3 regions of the Blastococcus montanus genome follow, and region 1 is predicted to be linked to each of the others. Evidence: riboswitches for the same ligand, from Rfam matches in the RefSeq annotation. Region 1 holds a riboswitch; each other region holds the start of a gene.
The links. Region 1 has a riboswitch for cyclic di-AMP ahead of ABDB74_RS07050 (LysM domain-containing protein). Riboswitches for the same ligand answer to the same signal wherever they lie in the genome.
Positions count from the first base shown of each region.

Region 2: it holds a riboswitch for cyclic di-AMP, as region 1 does, so the genes downstream of both, ABDB74_RS11460 (C40 family peptidase) here and ABDB74_RS07050 (LysM domain-containing protein) in region 1, are expected to answer to the same signal.
Region 3: it holds a riboswitch for cyclic di-AMP, as region 1 does, so the genes downstream of both, ABDB74_RS13650 (NlpC/P60 family protein) here and ABDB74_RS07050 (LysM domain-containing protein) in region 1, are expected to answer to the same signal.

Region 1 is NZ_CP155551.1:1,430,905-1,440,525, reverse strand. It holds gene ABDB74_RS07065 (APC family permease) at 1-439, shown strand, start outside; gene ABDB74_RS07060 (methyltransferase domain-containing protein) at 436-1,140, shown strand; gene ABDB74_RS07055 (Gfo/Idh/MocA family oxidoreductase) at 1,175-2,218, shown strand; gene ABDB74_RS07050 (LysM domain-containing protein) at 2,311-3,171, opposite strand; cyclic di-AMP (ydaO/yuaA leader) riboswitch at 3,244-3,389, opposite strand; gene ABDB74_RS07045 (hypothetical protein) at 3,661-4,437, opposite strand; RNA gene rnpB (RNase P RNA component class A) at 4,747-5,148, opposite strand; gene ABDB74_RS07035 (DUF222 domain-containing protein) at 5,252-6,805, shown strand; gene ABDB74_RS07030 (PIG-L deacetylase family protein) at 6,866-7,585, opposite strand; gene ABDB74_RS07025 (hypothetical protein) at 7,612-7,971, opposite strand; gene ABDB74_RS07020 (sulfite exporter TauE/SafE family protein) at 7,996-8,751, shown strand; gene ABDB74_RS07015 (hypothetical protein) at 8,730-8,963, opposite strand; gene ABDB74_RS07010 (bifunctional RNase H/acid phosphatase) at 8,976-9,621, opposite strand, start outside.
Region 2 is NZ_CP155551.1:2,373,955-2,383,575, forward strand. It holds gene ABDB74_RS11430 (cobyrinate a,c-diamide synthase) at 1-331, shown strand, start outside; gene ABDB74_RS11435 (energy-coupling factor ABC transporter permease) at 318-1,010, shown strand; gene ABDB74_RS11440 (energy-coupling factor ABC transporter substrate-binding protein) at 1,007-1,312, shown strand; gene cbiQ (cobalt ECF transporter T component CbiQ) at 1,309-2,046, shown strand; gene ABDB74_RS11450 (ATP-binding cassette domain-containing protein) at 2,043-2,888, shown strand; gene cobA (uroporphyrinogen-III C-methyltransferase) at 2,885-4,516, shown strand; cyclic di-AMP (ydaO/yuaA leader) riboswitch at 4,672-4,814, shown strand; gene ABDB74_RS11460 (C40 family peptidase) at 4,829-6,091, shown strand; gene ABDB74_RS11465 (MFS transporter) at 6,340-7,569, shown strand; gene ABDB74_RS11470 (ABC transporter permease) at 7,577-8,413, opposite strand; gene ABDB74_RS11475 (ATP-binding cassette domain-containing protein) at 8,410-9,399, opposite strand; gene ABDB74_RS11480 (hypothetical protein) at 9,518-9,621, opposite strand, start outside.
Region 3 is NZ_CP155551.1:2,854,870-2,864,490, reverse strand. It holds gene ABDB74_RS13675 (GGDEF domain-containing protein) at 1-488, shown strand, start outside; gene ABDB74_RS13670 (SMP-30/gluconolactonase/LRE family protein) at 514-1,416, opposite strand; gene ABDB74_RS13665 (DUF5925 domain-containing protein) at 1,455-2,549, opposite strand; gene ABDB74_RS13660 (Rieske 2Fe-2S domain-containing protein) at 2,703-3,641, shown strand; gene ABDB74_RS13655 (hemerythrin domain-containing protein) at 3,638-4,120, shown strand; gene ABDB74_RS13650 (NlpC/P60 family protein) at 4,168-4,710, opposite strand; cyclic di-AMP (ydaO/yuaA leader) riboswitch at 4,726-4,881, opposite strand; gene ABDB74_RS13645 (carboxyl transferase domain-containing protein) at 5,216-8,419, shown strand; gene ABDB74_RS13640 (hypothetical protein) at 8,529-8,693, shown strand; gene ABDB74_RS13635 (hypothetical protein) at 8,805-9,470, shown strand; gene ABDB74_RS13630 (hypothetical protein) at 9,540-9,621, shown strand, end outside.

The sequences.
Region 1 (9,621 bases):
GGTCGCGGGCGTCGGCCGGACCAGCCTGGCGATGGCGCGCGAGGGCGACCTCCCCCGGGTCCTGGCCGCCGTCCATCCGCGCTTCCGGGTGCCGCACCACGCCGAGCTCGCCCTCGCCGCCGTCGTCTGCGGGCTCGTCCTCGTCGTCGACCTGGCCGACGCCATCGGCTTCTCCTCGTTCGGCGTGCTCCTCTACTACCTCGTCGCGAACCTGGCGGCGTTCACCCAGCCGGCCGAGCACCGGCGCTGGCCACGTGCCCTGCAGGTGCTCGGCGCGGTGGGCTGCCTGGTGCTCGCCGCGACGCTGCTGTGGCAGGCGGTGGTGACCGGGATCCTGGTCCTGGCCGCGGGCGTCGCGCTGCGGGCGCTCCGGCTGCGGCGGTCCGGCGGTCGGCGACCGGGCGGACCGGCCGCTGGTGGGCCAGACTCCCGAGGGTGACCGCCGACGAGGGCACCACCACCCGGACCGCAGCAACGGGGACGTATCAGGGGCACGGCGTGCACGCCGCTCCCGGAGTGCACGAGTACGCCGTCGAGCTGGCCAGGCGAGCGCTGCCCGACGGTGGCCGGATCCTCGAGGTCGGTGCCGGCTGCGGTGCGCTGGCCTGCCGGCTCCGGGACGCCGGCTTCGACGTCGTGCCCACCGATCTCGACCCGCCGCACGACTGGATCCACCGCCTCGATCTCGACCACCCGGAGTGGACCGAGGAGACCCGCGGCCCGTTCGACCTGGTGATGTGCGTCGAGACGCTCGAGCACGTGGAGAACCCGCGGCAGGTGCTGCGCTCGATCCGCTCGCTGCTCCGGCCCGGTGACCGGCTCGTCGTCAGCACCCCGAACATCACCCACCCGCACTCCCGGCTGAAGATGTTCCTGCGGGGCGCGCCGTTCATCTTCGGGCCGGGGCACTACCACCAGCCCGGCCACATCTCGATCCTCCCGGACTGGATGCTGACCGAGCACGTCCGGCTGGCCGGGTTCCGGGACGTCGAGGTGACCACCGGTGGCAGCACCTGGTACGAGGGGCGGCGCCGGCTGGCCCACCGGATCGAGACCGCCCTGCTCTGGCTGATCGGGATCCGCCACCGGGCGGACTCCGGCGAGGGGATCTGCACGTTCGTCACCGCCGTCGCCGCCTGACGGGGAGCCCGGGGACGGCAGGCAGAATCGCCCGGTGACCACGACCCAGATGCCTCCTGTCCGCGCCGGCCTGGTGGGCTACGGCTTCGGCGGCCGGTACTTCCACGCCCCGCTGCTGGGAGCCGCGGCGGAGATCGACTTCCTCGGGGTGGTGACGACGTCGCCCGAGCGCCGGGCGCTGGTGGCCGAGGACGCACCCGGCCGGGCGGCCTTCGCCTCCCTGGAGGAGCTCAAGGACGCCGGCGCGGAGGCGGTGGCGATCTCCACGCCCGCCGCCACGCACAGCGGGCTGACCGACCGGGCGCTGGAGCTGGGGCTCGCGGTGGTCTGCGACAAGCCGTTCGCGCTGGACGCCGACGCCGCCCGCCGGTCGGTGGAGCTCGCCGAGCGGGCGGGCCTGGCGCTGTCGCCGTACCAGAACCGGCGGTGGGACTCCGACTTCCTCACCGTCCGCCGGTTGGTGGCCGAGGGTGCGCTCGGAGAGCTGGTCCGTTTCGAGTCCCGCTTCGAGCGGCTGGCCCCGGGGAGCGGGCCGGGCGCCGCCGGTGGTGGCACGCTGCTCGACTTCGGCAGCCACCTCGTCGACCAGGCACTGGTCCTGCTCGGGCCGGCCGTCTCGGTCTACGCCGAGTGGCGGCTGCGGGAGAACGGCCTGGACGACGACGTCTTCATGGCCGTGACCCATGCGAACGGCGCACGGTCGCACCTGTCGGGCAGCTGGAGCCAGGGTGCACCGGGGCCCCGGTTCCGGGTGACCGGGACGACCGGCAGCTACGTCAACGACACCCTCATGGACGGCCAGGAGGACCTCCTGCTCGCCGCCCACACCCCGGCGTCGCTGGGCCCGGCCTGGGGTGCCGAGCCGCCGGAGCGCTGGGGCCGCGTGCACCGCGGGGACGCCGGCCGGCCGGTGCCCACCGAGAACGGCGCCTGGGACACCTTCTACCCGGCATTCGCCCGCGCCGTCCGCGGGCTCGGGCAGGTGCCGGTCGACCCGCGTGCCGCCATCGCCTCGATGGCCGTGCTCGACGCCGCCCGGCGCAGCGCGACCGAGGGGGTCGTGGTCGGGATCGGCTGATCAGCACGGCCGCACGGGGAGCGCCCCCCGCCCGGAACCCGGGAGGGGGGCGCTCGTCGTCTCTCCTGGAGCCCAGCGGCCCCCGTGGCCGGTTACCCCGCGGGGAGGAAGGACACGTGCGGGTGGTCCATGTGGTTGGCCGTGGGGGATCCGCGGTCGGCCATGGCCTTCCACTGCCAGCCGGTCCACGGACCGGCGACCTTCTGGTGCCAGATCACGTAGTCGACGCGGAGCCGGGCCGCGTTGTCGACCACGTACTGGGCAATGGCGTCACCCTTGGCCCGGTCGGTGTGGACCATGAAGTCGGCCGCGCGGCCGGCGGTGGGGCTGTGACCGGGGCGGGTGAGGACACGTGCGACGCCGAACCGCTCGGCGACCTCCTGGACGGCGGGGCGGACGTGCGGGTCCCACTGGCCGTAGGCCGCGGAGGTCGCAGCCGGGGCCGGCGCGGGAGCCGGGGCGGGCCGGTTCGACCGGCTGGCGCGGTCGGGTGCCGCGCTGGGGGCAGGCGCCGCGGCCGTGGCGCCGCTGAGGACCAGTCGCTGTCCGACGCGCAGCACGTTGGGGTTGGCACCGATGACCGCACGGTTGGTGGCGTGCAGCTGCTGCCAGCTGATGCCGTGTCGGGCGGCGATCCTGCCGAGCGTGTCTCCCGGGCGTACGACGTACGCGCCGGAAGCGCTCGGCGCGGGCGCGGGCGCGGCGGCGGTCGGCGCCGGGCCGGAGCCGCCGATGGTGAGCACCTGCCCGACCCGCAGGACGTTCGGGTTCCCACCGATCGTGGCCCGGTTGGCGTCGTAGACGCTGCGCCACGACGTCCCGTGACCGGACGCGATCGTGCTGAGGGTGTCGCCGGAGCGAACGGTGTGCTCCCCGGTGTGGGCGGACGCCGGAGCGATCGTCCCCAGGGTGACGGCCGAAGCAGCCCCGAGGACCACGGCCGGGTAGGTCACGGCCGACATGACGCGGTTGCGGGCGGGACGACGGTGTCGGCCCAGGGTGCGGTTGCGAGTGCGCATGGAGTGGTGAGCCCTCTCGCCGCCTGCGGAGTTAGCTGTCGGGTTCGGGCGAGAGTTGCCCGGCCGCATCGTGCGGCTTCACCCCGAGGCCCCGGAGGGCCACTGGTCGGTGGGTCCCCCGCGCCTGCCCGTTCTGTCGACGCGTCCGGTGGCCGTGGGCAGGTTCGGCGGGCGGCCATCCGGGTCACCCGGTCGGGTGACGTGGGAAGGCTAGGCAGACCGGACCGGGGACAGCGGAACCACTCCGACCTTTTCCGGGACCCTCCGCAGAGGCGCACGGTGCGTCATGGACCGTGCGCGCAGCGCCGCGTTCACCGGACGATCGGCGCCCGGGGCACGGTCCGCCGATCCGGCCGGGGCGAGCAGCGCCGGGCGGCAGCGCCGGGCGGGCAGCGCCCGCCCGGCGTGCACCGGGCTGTGCGATCAGGCCTGGTCGGTGGCCTGGCGGCGGCGGTAGGCGGTGACACCGGCCGCGGCCGCACCGGCCGCGGCGAGGGCGCCGACGCCGATCGCGGTCTGCTGCTCGATGCCACTGGTCGAGCCGGCACCGGTCTCGGCACCGCCGGCGGGCATGGTGCCCATCTGCGAGGCCTCGAGGACGCCACAGGCGGCCGGGGCGGTGGCCTCCAGCGGCAGCGACGGGTCGAGCGGGCTCATCCCGGCGCTCGGGTCGTACGCACCGTCACCGTTGGCGTCGATGCCGTGCACGACCAGCACCGCGTTGCCGGCAGCGAAGGACTCCTGCACGTCCTCCGACACCGAGAAGGTGCGCTCGTAGGTGTACGAGCCGCCCTCGGCGGTCGGGAAGCGGTCCACGGCCAGGCCGCTGTCCGGGCCGGTGTCGCCGGTGGTGGTCAGCGACGCGCCGATGGAGCCGTAGTACTCCGCGGCCTCGGGCGTGCTGACGATGCCGTCCCCGTCCGCGTCGTCGTCCGCCGTCGGGCACTGGCCCAGGGCGCCGATGTGGAAGTGCTGAGCGTGCGGCGCGCCGGCGAGCAGGTTCGACGCCTCGACCGTCACGGTGGCCTGGTCACCGGAGAGGGTCACCATGCCGGTCCCCGTGACGCCGGACTCGTTGAGCGCACCCAGCGTGGCCTGGTAGCTGCCGTCGTGGTCGGCGGCCGAAGCCGAGGTCGCGGCCAGCAGCGGGAAGGCGGTGGCGACGAGGGCGACGGTCGGAAGTGCGAACGCCTTGCGCATGGAGACTCCTTCGTCCGAGGGGGCATGCCCTCCCGGTGCTGCGGAGGACATCGGGCACGGTGCGGTACCGCCACCCGTGGTGCGGACGGCGAATCGGTTCCCGCCGGGGAAGAACATGGGTCGGGGAGGACCCGGCAGCACGGTGGACGGACCCAGGGAGGTCCGCGTCCCACCAGGCCCGCCATCGGGCCTTCGCATTCCATGCCCGGAGCGGTCCATCTCGAACGCGCACAACCCGATCGCGCGCATGACGTTTTCGTGACACGCCGAGGGGACCTGCGGGGACAGGTCTGATCATGGGGAGGACGACGGACGAGTCGGCCTGTACGCCGGGTTCTGTCCACGGGCGCCTCGCGGCGTCCCGATGGGCGGTCATCCATCTAGGCCTGCCGTTGCCGGCAGGCTCGAGCGGTCTACCCGCAGGCTCGGGCGGGCCGCCCTCGAACGCCTGCGCGGGACGACGGCGAACCGCCGCCCCTTCTTGACCTAGCTCCGGGTGGGGTTTACCGAGCCACGCCGGTCACCCGGCGTGCTGGTGGTCTCTTACACCACCGTTTCACCCTTACCAGCGCACGCGCTGGCGGTCTGTTTTCTGTGGCACTGTCCCGCGGGTCACCCCGGGTCGTCGTTAACGACCACCCTGCCCTGTGGAGCCCGGACGTTCCTCGGCGACGGGGTCTCCCCCGCCGACGCGACCGCCCAGCCGACTCGTCCGTCGTGCCGGCCAGTCTAGGACCTGCCCGTCCGGCCGCGTCGCCGACCGGCCTGGATCGGGGCGCCGGAATGTGTCGTACCCCCCGCTTAGCCTGCGGGTATGTCGGTGGTCGGGTTCGCGGTCGGGGTGACCGTGACGTCGGTGGACACGGCGCCCTCGCCGTGGGAGATCGACGATCCCGACTTCTGCGATCGGGAGGAACCGCTCGGCGGGTGGCTGCCGGCCCGCCGCAGCGCGGCGGAGACCGCGGAGTTGCTCGGGCAGATCGTGGTGGCCGAGGCGAAGCTGGCCGCGCTGCGCGCCGAGCTCGTCATGGACCTGGCGGCCGCCCGTCCCGCGCCGGACGGCCGGTCACCGGGTGGGGAACAGGCCGGGCAGGTCGGGCCGCCGGGGGTCAGCGAGTTCCTGCCCGATGAACTGGCGCTGATCCAGAACTGCAGCCGCACTGCGGCGGTCACCCAGCTCGAGCACGCCGAGATCCTCACCACCCGGCTGCCGGCCACGCACGCGGAGCTCAGCCTGGGACGGCTGGACTGGGCGCGGGCGCGGGCCATGGCCGCGGAGGTCGCCGCCACCGGCCGCGACACCGACCCGGCCGCGATCGCCGGCATGGAGACCGCGGTCCTGCCCCGCGCCGCCGAACTGGGCGCGCGCAAGCTACGGGAAGCCGTGCGCGCCGAGCTGCTGGCGCGCGACGCCGCGGCGGCCGACCGGCGGCGGGAGCAGCGGCGGCGCGGGGCGGATGTGACGGTGCGTCCGGTCGGGGACGGGATGAGCGAGTTCCGCGCTCTGCTGCCCCATCCCGAGGCCCGCGCCTGCCGGGACGCCGCCGACCGGCACGCCCGCGCGGCCAAGGAGGCCGGCGACACCCGGCCGCTGGGCATGCTCCGCGCCGGAGCGGCGGCGGACCTGATGCTCCGCCCCTGGGACGACACCCGGCCACCGGTGACCGCGCACCTCACCGTGGTCGCACCCCTGACCGCGCTCACCCCGGCCAGCTTCCTCGCCGCCGGCGCGCCGCTGCCCGCCGCCTTCACCCACGCGCCGGCGCCGGTCGGGGAGGTGGACGGGGAGCCGATCACCGCCGCCCACCTGCGCGAACTGCTCGCCCAGCTCGACGCGGTCGGCCCCGGCGGGCTGCGCGCACCGACCGGCGGCAGCCTGGACATCGCGATCACCGACGCCGCCGGCGCGCTGCTGGCCGTCCTCGGCCGCACAGAACTCGAGCGGCTGGCCCGCCGCGGCCGCCCCGACCACCCCGCCACGCTCTGCGCCTGCCCCCTGCCGGCCCGGCCGGGCCCGGTCGACCGCTACCGCCCCACACCCGTCCAGCAGCGGTTCCTGCGGGCGCGGGACCGCACCTGCCGGCACCCCGGCTGCACCGTCCGGGCCGGCTGGGCCGACCTGGACCACGTCGTCGCGCACGCCCACGGCGGCCAGACCTCGTGCCAGAACCTGTGCTGCCTCTGCCGCCGCCACCACCGGCTCAAGACCTTCGCCCCCGACTGGACCCACACCCTCGACGACGACGGCGTACTCACCGTGATCACGCCGAGCGGGGTCACCCGGGTCAGCCGGCCACCCGGCTATCGGGTCCTCACCGAGCCACCCTCACCACCACCCGACCCGGCCGACGACCCACCACCCTTCTGAGCCCTCCGGTGACCAGCTCTCGCCGACCTCGCCCGCTGCGGGCGAGGCCGGCGGCGTCGGCTACCCCCAGTAGAGCCGGAAGCCCACCCGGCGACGTCCGTCCTCCGTCAGCGTGGACATGTCGACGATCTGCCGGGCCTGTTCCTCGACCGGGTCGTCCGACAGCAGCTCCAGGTACCGCCGGTGCTCGGACAGCGATGCCACGGCCAGGTCCACCACGCCGCTGACGTCCACCTCGTGCGGCGGGTCGACCAGCTCGCCCACGGCGATGTACCGCACATCGCTCCACCGCTCCTCCGCGAGGTCGGGGAAGATCCACTCGTTCCCGGCGTCGGCCACCGCGTCGATCACCGACTGCCCCAGCGCCCGGTGGTCCGCGGAGTTCACGGAGGCCGGGGAGACACCGGGCGGCGTCCACGTGGCACCGAAGTAGCCGGTGACGACCAGCTCCGGCCGGTGCCGCCGGATCGCCGCGGCCAGGTCGCGGCGCAGCTCGGGGCCGGCCACCAGCACGCCGTCCCGGTGATCGAGGAACTCGACCTCGCCGACCCCGACGACGGCGGCCGACCGCCGCTCCTCCTCCTCGCGCAGTGGCCCGGCCTCCTCGGGAGGCACGCCGGCCATCCCCGCCTCCCCGCGGGTGGCCAGCAGGTAGTGCACCTCCTTGCCGGCTGATGTCCAGACGGCGACGGCGGCCGCGAGGCCGTACTCGATGTCGTCGGGGTGAGCGGCGATCACCAGGGCGCGCTGCCAGTCGTCGGGCAGGGGACTCGTCGGCATGGGCGCAGTCTGCCGCGACGACGGGGTCAGCGTCCGCGGGCGACCCGGAGTGCGGCGGCGACCATCGGCGCCTGCAGCGGCAGCCGGAGCGTGGCCACCGCCAGCGGCAGCGCCTCGCGCGGGATCACCCGGAACGTGTGCAGGTGCGCCGGCACGAACGCGAGCAGCAGGCCCGCGGCGGCCCAGCCCCCGGCCCGGCGGGTGGCCGGCGCGGCCAGCAGCGCCGCCGTCCCGATCTCGGCGACGCCGGAGGCCACCACCCACGCCCGGGCGTCGCCGAGCTCCGGTGGCACCAGCCACTCGTACGTGCGCGGCCGGACCAGGTGCAGCCCCCCGGAGCCGCCCAGCAGGGCAGCCAGCCACGTCGCGTTCCCCGGCTTCCGCATGGGTCCACCGTAGGGTCACCGCTCGTGTCCGCCGCCGAGCTGCTCATCGTGGCCGGCGTCGCGCTTCTCGCGGGAGCCGTCAACTCCATCGCCGGCGGTGGCTCGCTGATCCTCTTCCCCACCCTCGTGGCGCTCGGCCTGGGCACGGTGGCGGCGAACGTCACCAACTCGCTGGCGCAGTGGCCCGGGTATCTCGGCGGCGTCGCCGGGTTCCGCCCGGAGTACGCCGGCCAGCGTCGGCGGCTCCTCCGGTTCGGCGCGGTGGCGGTGCTCGGCGGCCTCGCCGGCAGCGTCCTGCTGCTCACCACGCCGTCGGACGCCTTCGACGTCCTCGTCCCGGTCCTGGTGCTGCTGGCCAGTCTGCTGCTGGCCGTCCAGCCCGTGATCACCCGGCGGCTGTCCGGCGTCGACGCCGCCGAGCCCGGCCGCGACCCGGGGTGGCTGTACGTGGTGCTCTTCTTCGCCACGGCCTACGGGGGCTACTTCGGGGGCGCGCTCGGGGTCATCCTCGTGGGCGTGCTGGGCATCGGCCTGCAACGGATCAAGCTGGCCAACGCGCTCAAGTCGGCGCTCTCCGCCGTCACCGCCACCGTCACCCTGGTGGTCTTCGGGCTCTTCGGCCCGGTCGACTGGGTGGTCGTCGCCGTGGCCGCCCCGGCCGGCCTGGTCGGCGGGTTCCTGGGCGCCCGCATCGCCACCCGCATCCCCGCGACCCTGCTGCGGGTGGTGATCGTGACCTTCGGCGTCGCGGTCTCGGTCTACCTGTTCACCCGGGTCTGACCAGCCCGTCTCCGGTTCCACCGCTGCACCCCGTAGGCGACCAGGAACGTCAGCCCGAACACGAGGACCACCGAGAGGGCCAGGATTCCCAGCTCACCCGCCGGCGGGAGCAGGACGTCCCCGCCGCCACCGCGCCCGACCTGGAGCAGCACCGGGAGGCCGAACGCGGCCAGCGTCACGCCCACCGCCCACGCCATCGCCCGCTTCGCCATCCCGGAACCGCCTCAGCGCAGGTGCGCGGTGTCGTTCACCAGGCGCACCGACGCCCGGCCGTCGGAACTCCACGCGACAGTGCACAGCGACGCCGCCTCCAGGAACACTCGATGGACCACGTCGTCGCCGGTCCCCAGCCCGGCCGCCAGCAGGAGCTTGATCGGCGTCACGTGGCTGACGACCAGCACGGTCCTCCCCGCGTGCCGGGTGAGGATCCGCCGCCGGGCGCCGGCCAGCCGCGTGCTCACGTCGGCGATCGATTCGCCGCCGGGTGCCGCGACCGTCACGTCGGCCATGAACCGGCGCACCGCGAGCGGGTGCCGGGCACGGGCCTCGTCGAAGGTCAGCCCCTCGAGGTCACCGAAGTCCAGTTCCCGGAGGTCGTCGTCGAACTCGACCGGCAGGCCGAGCCGCGCGGCCACGATCTCCGCGGTCTCCCGCGTCCGCCGCAGCGGCGACGCGACGACCACCTCGATGCCCAGCTGGGCAGCGCGCTCCCCCGCCGCCTCGGCCTCGGCCCGGCCGGTGCGCGACAGGGGAAGGTCGTTGCGGCCGCTGAACCGGCGTTCGGGCGTGTGCTCCGTCTGCCCGTGGCGCAGCAGGTGGGTCACCGTGGTGACCACCGGCGCCGGCTCGCGCACCGGCTGGACGTCGTCC
Region 2 (9,621 bases), 940 kb from region 1:
CGAGCCGATGTGCGGCGTCCTGCCGACGACGACGGCGATGCACCCCCGGCTCACGCTGGGCTACCGCGCCGCGGTGGCGCTCACCGACAGCGTGCTGGCCCCGGCGGGCACCCGGGTGCGCGGGCACGAGTTCCACCGCACGCAGGCATCGCCCGCCGCCGGGGCGACCCCGGCCTGGCAGTGGAACGCCGACGGGCCGGAGGGCTTCGTGAGCGCGAACGTGCACGCCAGCTACCTGCACCTGAACTGGGCCGGTTCCCCCGGGATGGCCACCCGATTCGTCGCCGCCGCCGCGCGGCTCCCCCAGGAGGTCGGCCGTGCACATCGCTGAAGGATTCCTGCCGGCCGGGCACGCCCTCGGCTGGACGGTCGCCGCCGCGCCGTTCGTCGTGCACGGCGCCCGGGCGGTGGTGAAGGAGGTGCGGGATAACCCGGAGTCGACGCTGCTCCTGGGCGCGGCCGGGGCGTTCACCTTCGTGCTGAGCGCGATCAAGCTGCCCTCCATCACCGGCAGCTCCAGCCACCCGACCGGGACAGGCCCGGGGGCGATCCTGTTCCGGCCGCCGGTGATGGCGCTGCTCGGCACCGTCGTCCTGCTCTTCCAGGCGCTGCTGCTCGCGCACGGGGGGCTCACCACCCTGGGCGCCAACGCCTTCGCCTTCGCCGTGGTGGGCCCGTGGACCGGGTACCTGGTCTACCGGCTGACCCGCGGGGCCGGCGCCGGCCTGCTCCCGGCGGTCTTCGCCGGGGTCGCCATGGCCGACCTCGCCACCTACGTCACCACGTCGCTGCAGCTGGCGCTGGCCTTCCCCGACGCCAGCACCGGGTTCGTCGGCGCGCTCGTCAAGTTCCTCGGGGTCTTCGCGCTCACCCAGATCCCGCTGGCCATCGGCGAGGGCATCCTCGGGGTGCTGCTCTTCCGCGTGCTGACCGTCAACGCCCGGCCCGAGCTCGAGCGGCTGGGCGTCCTCCGGCCCGCTCCGCTCGTCCCCACCGGAGGTGCCGCGTGACCCGGCGCACGCTCGTCAACGCGCTGCTCGTCCTCGCCGTCGTCGCGCTGTTCGCCGTGCCGCTGCTGGTCGACGGCGGCGCCTCCGAGTACGGCGGGACGGACGCCGCCGTCACCGAAGAGCTGGCCGCCGGCGGGTACGAGCCCTGGTTCGAGTCGGTGTTCAGCCCCGCGGGCGAGGTCGAGTCGGGGCTGTTCGCGCTGCAGGCGGCGCTCGGGGGCGGCGTGCTCGGGTACGTCCTCGGCCGGCTGCACGGCCGCCGCACGGCCCGGCCGAGCGCCGCGGCGGCCGATCCCCGGTGACCGGCCTGGCCGTCGACGACGCCGCGTGGGCCAGCGCATGGCGCCGCCGGGCGCCCGGCGACAAGCTGCTCCTCTGCGCCGGGCTGGTCCTCTGCGCGCTGCTGCTGCCCGCCTGGCCGGCGGCCGTGCTGGTGACGACGACCGCGGTGGTGCTCGCCCTCGGCCCGGCCCGGGTTCCCGCGCGGACCTTCGGTCGGGCGGTGCGGTGGCCGCTGGCGTTCATCGCGGTCGGCGCGGTGACGGCGGTGGTCACGGTGGACGGCGGCGGTCTCGGCTGGGCCCCGGACGCCGTCGCCCGGGCGTTCTCGCTGGTCGGCCGCGCGGTCGCCGGCAGCTGCGCGGTGCTCCTGCTCGCCACCACCACCCCGATGTCGGACCTGCTGCCCGCCCTGCGCCGGCTGCGCGTGCCCGCCGCGGTCGTGGAGGTCGCCGAGGTCACCTACCGGCTGCTGTTCGTGCTGCTCGACAGCCTGCGCACCATCCGCGAGGCGCAGACCGCGCGGATGGGCTGGTCCACACCCGGGCGGTCGTACCGGTCGGCGGGGATGCTGGCCGCCGCCGTGCTCACCCGGTCCTGGGACCGCGCCCGCCGGATGCAGGAGGGGCTGGCCGGCCGGGGGATGGAGACCGGCCTGCGAGGGCTGCCCGAGGAGCGGCCGTCGTCCCGCCCGTTCCTCGCCCTCGGCCTGGCCCTGCCCGCCGGGATCACGGTGCTCACCCTGGTGGCGCGGTGAGCCACCGGTCGCTGGCCGCCACGGGGCTGGTCGCGGGCTACCCGGGGGCGGCCCCGGTCCTCGACGGCGCCGCGGTCACCGTGCCCGCGGGACGGCGGCTGGCGCTGCTGGGCGCCAACGGCTCGGGGAAGACGACGCTGCTGCGCTGCCTGTCCGGAGCCCTGCGCCCGGCCGCCGGCACGGTGACCGTCGACGGCGCGCCGTTGGTGCACACCCGCCGCGGGTTGCGGGACCACCGGCAGACGGTCCAGCTGGTGCTGCAGGACCCCGACGACCAGCTGTTCAGCGCGTCGGTGACCCAGGACGTCTCGTTCGGGCCGCTGAACCTCGGGCTCGCCGAGGACGAGGTGCGGGCCCGGGTGGCCGAGGCGCTGGACCTCCTGGGGGTCGCCGACCTGGCCGCGCGGCCCACGCACCAGCTCTCCTACGGCGAGCGCAAGCGGGTGGCGATCGCCGGCGCGGTGGCGATGCGCCCCTGCGTGGTCCTCCTGGACGAGCCGACGGCCGGGCTGGACCCGACCGCGGTCGCCGACACCCTCGCCGCGCTCGCGCGGTTGCAGGAGCACGACTCCACCGTGGTCATGAGCACCCACGACGTCGACCTCGCGCTGGGCTGGGCCGACGAGGTCGCCGTCGTCGTCGACCGCACCGTGGTGCAGGGCGCACCCCGCGAGGTGCTCGGTGACGGCGCCCTGCTCGGCCGCGCCCGGCTGGCCCGGCCGTGGGCGCTCGTGGTCGGCGCCCGGCTGCACGCGCTGGGCCTGCTCCCCGACGGGCCGTTGCCGCGCGACGCGGGCGAGCTGCTCGCCGCGCTGCCGGACCGCCCCGGGGTGCGCGCATGAGGACCGTGGGCATCGGGCTGGCCTCCGGCGTGAGCGCCACCGAGGTGCTGGCCGCCGTGGACGCCGTCCTCCCGCCCGGGAGCGGGCCGGTGCGGCTGGCCACCCTGGACAGCCGCGTCACCGAGCCGGGGCTCGTGGCGGCCGCCGAGCGCCGCGGCTGGCCGCTCACCGGCCATCCGGCCGAGGCGCTGGCCCGTGTCCCGGTGCCGTCGCCGTCCGGGGCGGTCGCGGCCCGCGTCGGCACCCCGTCGGTGGCCGAGGCCGCGGCGCTGCTCGGCGGTGGCGCGCTCGTCGTCGGCAAGACGGTGCACGGCCGGATCACCGTCGCCGTCGCCCGGCGGGCAGCCGACGTCCCGGCGCGGCCCGGCACCCACGACCGAGGAGGACCCCTGACCACCGACCGCGCTCCCGAGGTGCTGCACCCCGTCGGGCTCCGGCTGGCCGGCCGCCGCGTGGTCGTCGTCGGCGGCGGCGCGGCGGCGCACCGCGGGGTGGCCGGGGTGCTGGCGGCCGGCGCGCTCGTCACCGTCGTCAGCCCGGAGGTGACCCCGGCGCTGGAGTCGCTGGCGTCCTCGGGGCGGGTGACCTGGCAGCCGCGGGCGTACCGGGCCGGTGACCTGAACGGCGCCTGGTTGGCGCTGGCGGCGACCGGCGACGCGGACGTCGACGCGGCGGTCGCCCGGGACGCCGAGCTCGGCCGGATCTTCTGCACCCGGGCCGACCAACCGGAGCTGGCCAGCGCCGCCCTGCCGGTCACCGGCCGGGCCGGCGACCTCGTGGTCGCGGTGCACGGCCCGGACGGTCCCCGTGCGGTCGGTGTGCGGGACGCCGTCGTCGCGGGGCTCGGCGACGGCAGCCTGCCCGTCCGGGCCCCGGAGCAGCCGGGCGGCGGCAGCGTCGTCCTCGTGGGCGGTGGCCCCGGCGACCCCGGCCTGATCACCGTCCGCGGCCGGCAGGCCCTGGCCACCGCCGACGTCGTCGTCGCCGACCACCTCGCCCCCCAGGCCCTGCTCGCCTCCCTGCCCCCCGAGGTCGAGATCATCGACGCCGCCAAACTCCCCCGCGGCCGCTCCATGGCCCAGGAACGCATCAACGAACTCCTCGTCGAACACGCCCGCGCCGGCCGCCGCGTCGTCCGCCTCAAGGGCGGAGACCCCTACGTCTTCGGCCGCGGCCTCGAAGAACTCCAGGCCTGCACCGCCGCCGGCATCCCCGTCGAGGTCGTCCCCGGCATCACCAGCGCCATCGCCGTCCCCGCCCTGGCCGGCATCCCCGTCACCCACCGCGGCCTCACCCACGAGTTCGTCGTCGTCTCCGGCCACCTCCCACCCGGCCACCCCCAGTCCCTCGTCGACTGGCCCGCCCTGGGCCGGCTGCGCGGCACCGTCGTCGTCCTCATGGGCGTCGACACCGCCCCCGCCATCGCCGCGGCACTGGTGGAACACGGCCGCGCCCCCGACACCCCCGTCGCCGTCGTCGCCGACGGCTCCACCGCCACCCAGCACTCCGTCCGCACCACCCTCGCCGACCTCCCCCGCACCCTCGCCGAGGAAGGCATCCGCCCCCCGGCCGTCTGGGTCGTCGGCGAGGTCGTGGCCGTGGCCGGATCGGTCGCGGCGCGTCGATGACGGTCGGTGACCGACCGGCACGGCTGACGCGAAAGTTCCGGCCGAATGCGTCCGACCGCATGGTGGCGCGCCGGATCGGGCCCTAGCGTGGGGCGGTCCGGACGGCCCCGCCCGTCGCTCACCGGTGACAGCCGCCCGGACGCCGCCGAACCACCCGCCGGCACCCGCCGGCACCCGGACCGGGGACCCACCGCACCACCGGGGTGAAGCGACCGGTGACCTCACCAGGTCACCGGACGCCGGGCGCCTTCCCGCCCGAACCCGTCAGCTAACCCGGTAGGCGGCCGTGGAAGAAAGGACAACCCGCCGAACATGGCGAGTTCGCTCAGCCCTGCCCACCGACGGATCACCGGCCGCCGGACCCTCCTGGCCCTCGTCGCCGTCGGCGGCGTCGTCCTGACGCCGCTCCCCGCGACCGCCGCTCCCGAGCCGGAGACCTCGCAGGAGGCCGCCGCGCTGGTCGCCGCCCGCGCCCACGACCTGGAGGTCCTCGCCGAGCGGTTCAACGAGACGCGGGAGCACCTGGCGGCCGCCCGGCTGGCCGCCGAACAGGCCACCGAGGAGCTCGCCGCCGCCGAGGCCGCGCTCGCGGCGGCCCGTGAGCAGGTCCGCACGGTGGCCCGCAGCGCCTACACCGGGTCCCGGCTCGGTGCGATCGAGGCGATGCTCACCAGCGAGTCCGCCGCGGACATGGTCGACCGGGTCGGCCTCCTCGGCACGATCGCCGACCACAACAACGGCGTGCTGGGCGAGGCCCGGGCGGCCGGTGAGGACGCCGACCGGGCGCAGGCCGCCGCCGACCGGGCCGCAGCGGACGCCGAAGCGCAGGTCGACCGGGTCACGGCCCAGCGGGCGCTGCTGGACGAGCAGATCGCCGTGTACCAGGCTCAGTACGACCGGCTCAGCGCCGAGGAGCAGCGCGCGTCCCGTGCCGAGGCCGAGCGGCACGCGGCCGAGGTCGAGCGGCACGCGGCCGAGGCGGCGGCGGCTGCCGCCGCGCCGGCGGAGGACACACCGGCGGACGACGCACCGGCCCAGGCGGCCGTACCCCGTGCGGCTCCGGCACCCGCCCCGGCGCCCGCACCCCGCGCGGCTCCCGCACCCGCACCCGCACCCGCTCCTGCGCGCGCTGCGGCACCCGCACCCACGCCCGCGCCGGCTCCCGCACCGCCTCCGGCGCCCGCTCCCGCACCGGCGCCTGCCCCGGTCGCCGGCGGCAGCGGCGCCGCCCAGACGGCGGTGAGCACGGCGCTGGCCCAGGTGGGTGACCCCTACGTCTGGGCGGCGGCCGGGCCGAACGCGTTCGACTGCTCCGGCCTGGTGCAGTACGCCTACGCCGCGGCCGGCATCAGGCTGCCGCACTCGAGCCGGATGCAGTCGACGATGGGCACCCCGGTGTCCCGGTCGGCCCTGCAGCCCGGTGACCTGCTGTTCTTCTACAGCCCGGTGAGCCACGTCGGCATCTACGTCGGCAACGGGCAGATGGTGCACGCCTCCACCAGCGGCGTGCCGGTGAAGGTCGCCTCGATCGACTCGATGGGCAACTTCACCAGCGCCCGGCGGATCGCCGGCTGACAGCCTCGGGAGCATCGCAGCGAGGAACGAGCGAGGAGCGGACCGAGGCGCGGAAGCCGGCCAGAGCCACAGCCGGCTGACAGCCTCGGGAGCATCGCAGCGAGGAACGAGCGAGGAGCGGACCGAGGCGCGGAAGCCGGCCGGAGCCACAGCCGGCTGAAAGCCTCGGGAGCATCGCACCGGCGCGCGGGGTGACCACACGCCCCGCGCGCCGGTGGCCATCGGGCGGCGTGCGACCATCGCGACCCGTGCGGGTCGGGACACGGGGAGACCTCCCCCGCGAGGTCAAGGTCCTGGCGGTCATCGCCTTCGTCGTCGCCCTGGGCTTCGGCATCGTGGCCCCGGCGATCCCGCTGTTCGCCCGGTCGTTCGGCGTCGGGACCACGGCCGTCGGGTTGGCGGTGAGCGCCTTCGCCTTCTTCCGCTTCGTCTCGGCGTTCAGCGGCGGCACGCTGGTCGAGCGGTTCGGCGAGCGCCTGGTGCTCGCCTCCGGGCTGGTGATCGTCGCCGTCACCACCGGTGTGGCCGGGCTGGCCGGCTCGTTCCCGCTCTTCCTCGGGCTCCGCGCGGCCGGGGGCATCGGCAGCGCCATGTTCACCGTGGCCGCGCTCTCCCTCCTGCTGCGGGTCGCACCCCCGTCGCACCGGGGCCGGGCCGCCGCGACCTGGCAGGGCGGCTTCATCCTCGGGGGCATCGCGGGCCCGGCCGCCGGCGGGCTGCTGGCCGAGCTCTCCCCCCGGCTGCCGTTCTTCCTCTACGCCGGCTTCCTGCTGGTGGCCGGCGGCGTGGGCATGCTGATGCTGCGCTCGGCCGAGCCGGACCCCGCCGCCCCCGACCCGGACGACACGGCCGGCCCCGACCTGAGCGCCGGGCCGGTGCGGCTGGCCACCGCGCTGCGCTCCCGGGTCTACCTGGCCGCGCTGGTGGCCAACTTCGGCGTCGGGTGGGTGCTCTTCGGCGTCCGCAACTCGCTCGTGCCGCTGTACGTGACCGAGGAGCTCGGCCGGACGGTCGCCTGGGCCGGCGCCGGCCTGCTCGCCGGGTCGGCCGCGCAGGCGCTCGGCCTGCTGCGCTCGGGCCGGCTGGTCGACGGCTGGGGACGGCGGCCCTCGCTGATCCTGGGCGCCGCGCTGGCCACTGGTTCGATGGCGATCCTGATCCTGCCGCCGGCCATCGCCGCGTTCCTGGTGTCCATGGCGCTCTTCGGGCTCGCCGCGTCGCTGCTCGCCAGCGCCCCGGCGGCGCTGGTCGGCGACATCAGCTCCGGGCGCGGCGGGCGCGTCGTGGCGGTGTTCCAGATGTCGGCCGACCTCGGCGCCATCGCGGGGCCCCTGGTCGCCGGCTGGCTGACCGACGTCGCCGGCTTCCAGGTGGCGTTCGCGGTGAGCACCGGCGTCCTCGCGGCGGGCCTCGCCGGCGGCCTGCTGATGCCCCGGCAGGCGGACCGCACGGCCGCCAGCGCGACCTCCCCCGTCTGACCGGCGGTCAGCGGCTCCGGTAGAGCCGGGTGGTCAGCGGGAGGAACACCGCGGCCAGCAGCGCGGCCACGGCCAGGGAGACGACGACGGCCCCGACGTCGGGCTCCCCCGCCATGAGCGACCGCGACGCCGTCGCCAGGATCGAGATCGGGTTGACGTCGACGAACGCGGCCAGCGGCCCGGGCAGCGTGGTGGGCGGGACGAAGACGTTGGACAGGAACGTCAGCGGGAAGATGCCCATGAAACCGGCGTTCATGACCGCGTTCGGGCTCCGCAGCAGCAGCCCCAGGACCGAGAACACCCACGAGAGCCCGAACGAGAACACCACGACCAGCGCGAGGGCCGACACCGCCCCCGCTGCGCCACCCTCGGGCCGGAAGCCGAGGATCACCCCGAGCACGATGATCACCGTGCCGGCCAGCACGTAGCGGACGCTGTCGCCCAGCAGGGCGCCCAGCAACGGCGCCGGCCGCCAGATCGGCAGCGAGCGGAACCGGTCGACGACGCCCTTGGTCACGTCGGTGTTCAGCGACACCCCCGAGTAGACGGTGGTGAACAGCACCGACATCACGAGGATGCCGGGCAGCAGGTAGTCCAGGTAGGCGCTGGTCGAGCCGGCGATCGCCCCACCGAACAGGTACGTGAACATCAGCACGAACATCACCGGGGTCACCGTGACGTCGAGCAGCTGCTCGGGCACGTGCTTGACCTTGAGCATCCCGCGCCAACCGAAGGTGAGGGCCGCCGACAGCGGGCCCGGCCGCGGAGGCCGGGCCGTGGAAGCGATCGCCCGGCGGACGGCGGCGGTGTCGGTGGCGTCGGTGACGACGGAGGCGGCGCTCATGACGGCTGCTCCTCGAGGGTCGGGGCGGCACCGGGCGGGTCCTCGGCCGGGCGGCCGGTCAGGGCCAGGAAGACCTCGTCCAGGCTGGGCTGGTCGAGCGAGAAGTGGGCGAGGCCGATGCCGGTCCGGGCCAGCTCACCGACACCGACGGCCGCCTGCGCGGAGTCCGGGCACTGCGCCGACAGCGCCGCCGGGTCGGGTTCCAGCACCGTGGTCCCCACCGCGCGTTCGAGGACGGCCGCGGCCTCCGGCCGCCGGGCCGGGTCGAGCAGCCGGACGTGCAGCGCGCCGGTGCCGACCGAGGCCTTGAGCTGACCGGGGGTCCCCTCGGCGATGACCCGCCCGTGGTCGATGACCGCGATGCCGTCGGCCAGCTGGTCGGCCTCCTCCAGGTACTGGGTGCAGAGCAGGATCGTCGTGCCCCCGGCGACGAGAGCGCGGACGATCTCCCACACCTGGTTGCGCGACCGCGGGTCGAGGCCGGTGGTCGGCTCGTCCAGGAACATGAGCCGCGGGGTGACGACGATGCTCGCGGCGATGTCCAGACGGCGCCGCATGCCACCGGAGTAGTGCTTGACCAGCTTGCCCGCGGCGGCGGAGATGCCGAACGCGTCGAGCAGCTCGTCCGCGCGGGCGCGCGCCGCGGGCCGGCGCATGCCCAGCAGCCGGCCGAGCAGCACCAGGTTCTCCCGGCCGGTGAGCTCCTCGTCCACCGAGGCCAGCTGCCCGGTGAGGCTCACCAGGTCACGGACGGCGTCGGACTCGGTGACGACGTCGTGCCCCAGCACCCGGGCGCTGCCCGAGTCCGGCCGGATCAGCGTGGCCAGCATCCGGATGGTCGTGGTCTTGCCCGCACCGTTGGGGCCGAGCACCCCGTAGATGACGCCGGCGGGGACGGCGAGGTCGATGCCGGCGACGGCCGTCGTCCCCCCGAACGACTTGACCAGGGCGGTGGCCTCGATGGCCAGGGGTGCCTGCGGGGGCATGGGGACCCTTCCGGGAGGTCGGGACTGGATGTCTCCTGTCCGACCGACTCTGCTCCCGGAACTCATCGACGGCGAGCGAGTTTCCCCGCGGCCACCGCCCCCGTACGCCGTCCCCGGATCAGCCGGGCAGCAGCCGGCCGAGGACACCCTTGGCCGTCGAGCCGGCCCGGTAGGACTGCACGAGCCAGGACCCGCACACGATGTTCGCGCCCGCCAGGACGG
Region 3 (9,621 bases), 1.4 Mb from region 1:
CCGGGCTGCGCAACCGGCGCGGGTTCGACGAGGCCATGGGCGAGCTGATGTCCGAGGCGGCCCGCACCCGCGAGCCGCTGTCCGCCGTGCTCCTCGACGTCGACCACTTCAAGTCGGTCAACGACACCTACGGCCACGAGGCCGGCGACCGCGTGCTGTGCCAGGTCGCGGACGTGTGGCGCGCGGCGCTGCCGGCCGGTGCGGTGCTCGCCCGGCACGGCGGGGACGAGTTCTCCGTCCTCCTGCCGGGGACGCCCGGCGCGGACGCCCTCGACCTGGTGCGGCGCGCGTGCGCGCTGCACCCCGGGATCTCGCTGTCCTGCGGGGTCGCCGAGCACGGGTTCGGGGAGAGCGCGTCGCAGCTGATGCGCAGCGCCGACCGGGCGCTCTACGAGGCCAAGGTCCGCGGCCGCGGCCGGGCCGAGCTCTGGAACGGCGCCGGACCCCGCCCGGACGGCGCGGTCGCCGGAAGCCTGCCGCTCGGCTGATCGGTCACCGTTCCCCGGTGCGGGGTCAGGGCAGCCCGGCGTGCGGGACGGCGACGTCCGTGGCCACCAGCACGGCCTCGCGGACCGGTGCCCGGGTGTGCGCGTAGAAGTCCGGCGCGCAGCACAGGAGGAGCGTCCGGCCGTCGTCCCCACCGAGCGCGCAGGCGTAGACGCCCATCCCGCCGGGCGCGGCGATCTCCTCGACGATCGCGCCGCCGGCCGCCACCCGGACGACGCGGGAGTTCAGTCCGTCCGCGACCCAGACGTGGCCCTCGGCGTCCAGCGTGCAGCCGTCGGGCGCGACCCGCACCTGGCCGATGAGCTCCTCGACGGAGTCACCCTCCGGCACGGGCCCCAGCTCCGCCCACACCCGCCGGTTCACCAGTGACCCGTCCGCGGCGATGTCGAACGCGGAGAAGCGGTTCCCCCACGTCTCGCCGACGATCAGCGTTCCGCCGTCCGGGGTGATCACCGACCCGTTCGGGAAGAGCAGGCGCTCGGCCACCACGGTCACCGTGCCGTCCGGGTCCACCCGCTTCAGCGATGCCGGCGCCGGCGCCCCGCCGCCCATGAGGTCGAAGCCGAAGTCGCCGACGAAGGCCCGGCCGGAGGCGTCGACCACCATGTCGTTGAGCAGCCCCGTGCAGACGTCGGAGAGGTCGGCGTGGGTGGACACCTCGCCGTCGGCGACCCGCAGCAGCCGGTGGTCCCTCATCGAGACCACGAGCAGCGAACCGTCGGGCAGCCAGCCGAGCCCCGACGGCTGGTTCTCCACCTCGAGGACGACGATCTCCGGGCCGCCCTCCGCCGCGACCCGGCTCACGGTGTGCCGGTAGAAGTCCGACACCCACCACTGGCCGTCGTGCCACCGCGGGCCCTCGAAGTAGGAACCGCCCTCCAGCACCGTCCGGAACGCTCGATCCGCCATGCGCCGGGACGCTACAAGCATCGTCGCGGTCGCGGTCCTCAGAGATAGCCGCCGAACTCCGGTGCGATCGCATCGGCCGGGTGGGCGCGCTCCTCGCGCAGCGCGAACAGCTCCGCCAGCGTCATCGGGCGCTCGGGCGCGGGAACGGACCCGCCCAGCCATGCCTGCGCCTCCGCCGGCGAGAGGAGGTCGAACTCGACCTGGCTCAGGCACCGGCCCGGGCGGGTGATGGCCGGGTGCAGCCGGCCGACGTCCTCGTTGGTCGTCAGCAGCACCAGCACCTTGAGCCCGTGGCCGAGGATCCCGTCGCACAGGTTGAGCAGCCGCCCCAGCGAGGCGCCGGCCCGCACCTTGGCGTCCGACCGCAGGTACTCGTCGCAGTCCTCCGCCACGACCAGGCGCCACCGGCCGTCGTCCTCGTCCTCGTCCTCGTCGATCCCCGCCACCTGCAGCAGGTACTGGGGCTCGGCGAACAGCCGTTCCGGATCCATCACGTAGTGCGGCCGGCACCAGCCCGACCACTCGCGGCTGAGCGCCCGCACCGCCGTCGTCTTCCCCGTTCCCGGGACGCCGTGCCACAGCACCAGGCGTCCGGCCCGCCCCGACATGTCGCCGGCCGTCATGAGCGGCCCCAGCGCCTGCCGCGTCCGCCCCGCGTAGTTCGCCGCCGCCTCCGCCCACGTGGGTGCCGTGACGCGGCGCGACGACTCCAGCCCGCCGTTCGGGGCCCCCGACCAGAACGACATCCGCACCTCGCCCTCCGGTGCGGCGGTGACCTGCTCCGCGCCGGCGACGACGTGCGCGACCAGGGCCTCGACGGCGGCCAGGTCCGACCCGACGACGTCGACGGTCGTCATCCGGTTCGCAACCTCCAGCCGCGCCAGCAGGCCCGGCAACGCGACGACGATCGTGCGCGAGCTCCCGTCCTTGCGGTCCAGGCGGAGGACGGCGCCGTCGGGGAGCAGCGGCAGCGGATCCTCCACGGCGCCGGTCACCTCGCCGGTCCGCTGGTAGGGCATGCCGCCGTGCCACTGCGCCTGCAGCAGCATCCCGTTGCCGACGTCGAAGCGGTCCACCCACAGGCCCGGCCGCAGGAACCCGTGCGGGGGAGGGAGCGGGGGCTCGTCGGTCACCGGGTCTCCCTGGGGTCGCGGTCGGTGCGGCACGGACGGTAACCCGCAGGGGTGTCGGAACGCCTTCGTCCGCGATCGGGCGGTCCCCGGCCCCTGTTTTCGATCACCGCGGTCGGGGCAGGGCACCGGGATGACGACGGAGAGGCTGCACCGGTGAGCGTCCGGACCCTGTTCCAGCGCGCGGTCGGCGCCGTCGAGCGGTGGCAGGTGCTGGATGCGCCGAGCTACCAGGTCGAGCACGGCGTCTCGCTGACCTTCCTGCTGGCCGGCCGGTACGCCCGCCCGCTGCAGGACCTGCTGCACGGCGTGTGGCTCGGGCACCCGCTGCACCCCTTTCTCGTCGCCCTGCCGATCGGCTCGTGGAGCGCGGCGGCCCTGCTCGACGGCCTCGACACCACCGGCCGCGGCGGCCCGGGCACGGCCCAGGCGGCGCGGACGGTGGTCGGGTTCGGGATCGCGGGCGCGGTGGCGTCGGCCGCGACCGGGATGACCGACTGGCAGCACGCCCACGACGAGGCCCGCCGCGTCGGTCTCGTGCACGCCGCCCTCAACAGCACCGCGCTCGCGCTCTACGCCTGGTCGTTCGCCGACCGCGGACGCGGCCGCGCGGCGCGGGCACGGGTCACCGCCGCCGCCGGGTACGCCGTCGTCCTGGCCAGCGGCTACCTGGGCGGCGTCCTGTCCTACCGCCACCGGCTCGGCGTCGACCACTCTGCGGCCGGCCGGTCGCCCCGCACGTTCACCCCGGTCACCCGGCTCGCCGACCTCCCGGACGGCGAGCCGTTCGGCGTCGACGTCGACGGCGTCCCGGTGGTGCTGGTCCGCACCGACGGCGGCGTCCGGGCGGTGAGCGGACGCTGCCCGCACCTGGGCGGGCCGATGGCGGAGGGGTGGCTGCACCGCGACGAGCTCGTCTGCCCGTGGCACGGCTCGCGGTTCGACCTCGACACCGGGGAGCCGGCGCAGGGACCGTCCACCGCGCCGCTGCCCTGCTACGACACCCGCATCACCGACGGCGCGGTCGAGGTGCGGCGGCGCGCCACCTGGCGCAGCCCGACGGCGATCACCACGGCCGAGGAGGCATCCCGATGAAGGCCGACGAGGTCCTGATCGCGCACCACGACGTCCTGCGCGGGCTGCTCCGCGACCTGGCCGAGACCACCGACGCCCAGGCCGGGCGGCGGGAGGAGCTGCGGGACCGGTTCCTGCGCGAGATCGAGATCCACGCCCAGATAGAGGACGAGCTGTTCTACCCCGCCGTCCCCGACGTCTCCCCGCTGCTGGCCCTCGCGCACGCCGAGCACCGGCAGATCGACGACCAGGTCGCCACCGTCATGCGCATGGACGTCAGCGACCCGGAGTTCACCACCGAGGTCCGCATGCTCGAGAAGACGGTGCGCCACCACACGATGGAGGAGGAGCAGCGCATGTTCCCCCAGTCGCACGCCCTGGGGGAGGAGCGCCTCGAGGAGCTCGGCGAGCAGTTGCGGGCGCGGCAGCGGGAGCTGGCCGAGTCCGGTGGGATGCGGCTGATCGTGCGGCTCAAGCGCGCGACCCTCCGGCACGTGTAGCCACCGGACGGTGCCCCGGCCGGCCGGGGCACCGTCCGCAGGAGGGATCAGACGACGCGGCGGGCGGTGTTGTAGCCCCACATCGAGTCGACGGGGACGACCTTCACCGGCTGGCCGAACGTCGAGGAGTGCACCATCAGCCCGTTGCCGATGTACATCGCGACGTGCCCGACCGGCGAGTAGAAGAAGATCAGGTCGCCGGGCTGCAGGTGGGCGCGGTCGACGTGCACACCCACCGTCGACTGGGCGCGCGAGGTGCGCGGCAGCGTGATGCCCGCGTCGCGGTAGGACGACCAGGTCAGGCCGGAGCAGTCGTAGCCGCCGGGGCCGGTGCCGCCCCAGACGTAGGGCGCCCCGAGCTTGGACAGCGCGCTGTCGACGGCGACCTGCGCGGCGTGGGTGGGCGCCGCGACCGGAGCGGCGTGGTGGGGCGCCGGGGCGGCGGCCATGGCCACCGGCGCGCCGGACGGTGCGTCACCGACGGAGGCCGAGGCGGGCAGGGGGGCGAGGGCGATCCCCGCGCCGGTGACGAGGGCGAGCGTCGCCCCGCGGAGCGAACGACGGGTCGTGGACGTGCGAGTGGTCGTCATGGACGACGGTTTCTCCTGTTCTCCAGCAACCGCCTACCGAGTTAGCTGACGGGTTCGGGCGGGGAACTCGCCCGGCGCTCCGGCACTGCCGGTCGCGCTTCACCCCGGTGCTGCGGTGGGTCCCCGGCCCGCGCGGCGACGTGCCGCTGCGCGGTTCGGCGGTGCCCGCACGGGTGTCACCGGTGGTGGTGACGAGGGGGCCCCGGGCGGACCGCGAGGAACGGTAGGTGGATCACGGACGGGTCACAAAACGGTCACGACGGGCATATCGGGGCCCCGGCGGGCGGTTGATGCGACCGGTCCGGAACGCGACTCGCGGGCCGACCTCCGTCGATCCCGGTGGCGGTTCCGGCCCTCACCGGTCCGCAGCCACGGAGCGTGGTCGGCCACTTACTTGCCTTTCGCGGCGTGGATTCACTGACTGTCCACGATCATCTCCGCTGGGGCCGGTACACGGCAGTGACCGGCCCCACAGCCGCCCGGCGGGTCGTGCGAGCATCGCCGGGTGGCCCGCCTGCTGATCGCCAACCGCGGCGAGATCGCCGTCCGCATCGCCCGCGCCGCGGCTGCCGAGGGGATGACGTCGGTCGCCGTCACCGCCGCCGACGAACCCGAAGCCTCGCACCTCGCCGCCGCGGACGAGACCGTCGTGCTCCCCGGCAGCGGCCCGGCCGCCTACCTCGACGCCGCCGCGATCGTGCGCGCCGCGCTCGACAACGGCTGCGACCTGATCCACCCGGGCTACGGCTTCCTCTCCGAGAGCCCGGCGCTGCCGCGCGCCTGCGCCGACGCCGGCGGCCCGGTCACCGTGGTGGGCCCCGGCGCGGCCGTCCTCGAGATCGCCGGCGACAAGGTCCTCGCCCGGGACGCGGCGCGGGCCGCCGGTGTCCCGGTCCCCGGCGGCACCGGGGAGGACCCCGACCCGGGCGCCGTCGCCGACCTCCTCGGCGCCACCGGCGCGGTCATGCTCAAGGCCCGGCACGGCGGGGGAGGGCGGGCCACCCGCATCCTCCGCCGTGGGGACGACGTCGCGGCGGCCGTCGCGCAGGTGTCCGACGAGGCCCGCGTCGCCTTCGGTACCGACGCCCTGCTGGCCGAGGAGCTCGTCGAACGGGCCCGGCACGTCGAGGTGCAGGTGCTCGGCGACGACCGCGAGGAGGTCGTCGTGCTCGGCGACCGCGACTGCTCGCTGCAGCGCACCCGGCAGAAGGTCGTCGAGATCGCCCCGGCCCCGGACCTCCCGGAGCGGGTGCGCGGGAAGCTGCACGACGCCGCGGCCGCGTTCGCCCGGCACGTCGGGCTCCGCGGCCTGGCGACGGTCGAGTTCCTCGTGCCCGCCGATCATCCGGAACGGTTCACCTTCCTCGAGTGCAATCCGCGCCTGCAGGTGGAGCACACCGTCACCGAGGAGACCTCCGGGCTGGACCTGGTGCGGCTCCAGCTGCGGGTCGCCGCCGGGGCCACCCTCGGCGAGCTGGGCCTCGCCGGCGGCCCGCCCCGGCCGTCCGGCTGGGCCGTGCAGGCCCGCATCAGCGCGGAGACGCTCACCGCCGACGGCGCGGTCGTCCCGTCGTCCGGCGTGATCACCTCCCTCGTCCTGCCCGGCGGCCCGGGCGTCCGCGTCGACACCGCGGCGCGGGCCGGCACCGAGCAGAGCCCCCGCTACGACCCGCTGCTGGCCAAGGTGGTGGTCGCCGAGCGGCAGGGCGGGCTGCCCGACGCGCTGCGCCGGCTCGACCGTGCGCTCGCCGAGGTCGACATCCGGGGCGTCGCCACGAACACCGCCTTCCTCCGGGCCCTGCTGGCCCATCCGGACGTCGCCGGCGCGACCACCACGTTCGTCGACGACCACCTCGCCGAGCTGACCCCGGCTCCCCAGGAGGACGCGGAGCAGGAGGGGCTGCGCGCCCCGGTCCCCGGCACCGTCGTCGCCGTCGAGGCGGGGCCCGGCACGACGGTCGGGCCCGGGGGTGCGGTCGTCGTCCTGGAGGCGATGAAGATGGAGCACGTCGTCGCGCTCCCTGCCGGCGGCACGGTGCTCCGCGTCGCGGTGCGAGTGGGCGAGACCGTCCGCCGGGGTCAGCTGCTCGCCGACGTCGAGCACTCCGCGCCCGGCGAGCAGCGCGCCGGTGAGGCGCTCGACCTCGACGCCGACCGCCCCGATCTCGCCGAGGTCCGCCGCCGGCACGAGATCGGCCTCGACGAGCACCGCACCGAGGCCGTCGCCAGGCGGCACGCCCAGGGGCGGCGCACCGCGCGGGAGAACCTCGCCGACCTCGTCGACGAGGGCAGCTTCCTCGAGTACGGACCGCTGGTCTTCGCCGCGCAGGAGCGCCGCCGCAGCCGGGAGGAGCTCCAGGAGCGCACCCCGGCCGACGGCGTCGTCGGCGGGCTGGCCGACGTCAACGGCGCCCTCGTCGGGCGCGACCGCAGCGCGGCGGTCGTCGTCTCCTACGACTACACCGTGCTCGCCGGCACCCAGGGCATGCGCGGCCACCTGAAGAAGGACCGGCTGTTCGAGCTGGCCGAGCAGCGCCGGCTGCCGGTCGTCCTCTTCGCCGAGGGCGGGGGAGGCCGGCCCGGCGACGTCGACTCGGGACACATCTCCGCGCTCGACACGATGGCCTTCACCCTCTTCGGCAAGCTCTCGGGCCTGGTGCCGACCGTCGGCATCGCCAGCGGCCGCTGCTTCGCCGGCAACGCCGCGCTGCTGGGCACCTGCGACGTCGTCATCGCCACCGAGGACGCCACCATCGGCATGGGCGGCCCGGCGATGATCGAGGGCGGCGGGCTCGGCGTCGTCGACCCCGACGACATCGGCCCGATCGACGTCCAGCACGCCAACGGCGTCGTGGACGTCCGGGTCGCCGACGACGCCGCCGCCGTCGCCGCGGCCCGGCAGTACCTCTCCTACTTCCAGGGCCCGGTGGCCGACTGGACCGCCCCCGACCAGCGGGTGCTCCGGCACCTGGTGCCCGAGAACCGCAAGCGGGCCTACGACATGCGCGCCGTGCTGCACGCGCTGGCCGACGAGGGGTCGGTGCTCGAGCTCCGCGACGGCTGGGGGCACGGGACGATCACCGCGCTCGCCCGGGTCGAGGGGGCGCCGGTCGGCGTCGTCGCCAACGTGCCCACCCACCTCGGCGGGGCGATCGACGCCGACGCCGCCGACAAGGCCGCCCGCTTCCTCCAGCTCTGCGACGCCCACGGCCTGCCGGTCGTGTTCCTCTGCGACACCCCGGGCTTCATGGTCGGCCCCGAGTCGGAGCGGACCGCGACCGTCCGGCACTTCTCCCGGCTGTTCGTCATCGGCGCGAACCTGTCGGTGCCCATCGGCACCGTCGTCGTCCGCAAGGCCTACGGCCTGGGCGCGCAGGCGATGGCCGGCGGCAGCATGAAGGTGCCGCGGTTCGCCGTCGGCTGGCCGACCAGCGAGTTCGGCCCCATGGGCCTGGAAGGGGCCGTGCGGCTGGGCATGCGCCGGGAGCTCGCGGCCATCGAGGACGACGCCGAGCGCGCCGCCGCGTACGACGCCGCCGTCGCCGCGGCCTACGAGAGGGGGCGCGGCCTCAACGTCGCCGCCCACTGGGAGATCGACGACGTGATCGACCCGGCCGACACCCGGCGCTGGATCACCACCCTCACCCGGGAGGTGGCGGCGACGCCGCGGCCGCCCGGCCGGGTGCGCCCGCACGTCGACACCTGGTGACCGAGCGGGTGAGACTCGCGACCCTGCGGTTGGCGGGGCCCGAGCCGGGGCACGGAAGAGCATGATCAGCCGGCCGGCCCCGAGCCGGCGCGACGACGAGGAGGCAGACATGGGAATGATGCGGAAGCTCATCGCGTCCGGTGTGGCGGCGAAGGTGTTCCAGGAGGCCAAGAAGCCGCAGAACCAGGCGAAGATCAAGAAGTTCATCTCGGACTTCCAGAACAAGAACAGCGGTGGCGGCGGCGCCGGCAAGGGTCGCGGCGCGGTCCGCTGACCCAGGCGACCAGCCGTACGCACGACAGCGCCCCCTCCCCGGTTCCCGGGCGAGGGGGCGCCGTCGTGCGGTCGTCCCGGGGGCCGGAGGTGGCCAGCTAGCGTGCAGTCGGTGAAGACGCGGGAGGAGCGCTGGCAGGAGCGGCTCGCGCTGCCCGTCCTCGTGGCCGCCCTGGCCTCGATCCCGGCCATGTTCCTCACCGTGGCCGAGGGGACGCTCGGCACGGCCGGATACGTCATCGACATCGTCAGCGGCGTGGTCCTCGTGGCCGAGACGGTCATCCTCTTCGTCGTCGCCGAGAACCGGCGGGCCTGGGTCCGCGGGCACCTCGGCCTCATCGCGCTGACCGTCGCGGTGGTGATCGCCGTCGTGTTCGCGCTGGGCCCCGTCCAGGTCCTCCGGCTGGTGCGCACCGTCGGCGCCCTGCGGATCCTGCGCGCCGGCCGCATCGTCAAGGCGGCGCGCAGCGTGAGTCACCGCCTGGGCTTCACCGGCCGGCTGGCCCACGTCGCCGCGGCGGGCGCCGGGATCCTCGTGGCCGTGTTCGTCGGCGTCGTCCTGGCCGACCCGACCTCCCGCTCCCGCGACCTGCTGACCGACGTGCTCGGCGAGATCAGCACGCCGGTCATCGTCGTGCTCTCCGGGATCGCCGGGCTCGTCCTCGGCGTCGCCACCTACCTGCTCGCCCGGGACGAGGGCGCCGGCCCGGACGCCGAGGACGACGCCGACGACGACACCGACGACGACGCCGAGGACGACACCGCCGCCCGGGCGTGAGCGGGTCTGATAGTCGGGCCCCCCACGCATGGGCGGGCGCGGATCGGGCACCCATCCTCCATGGGAATCATGAGCAAGCTGACCAAGGGTGCCGCGGCCAAGAAGGTCATGAACGAGGCCAAGAAGCCGCAGAACCAGCAGAAGATCAAGG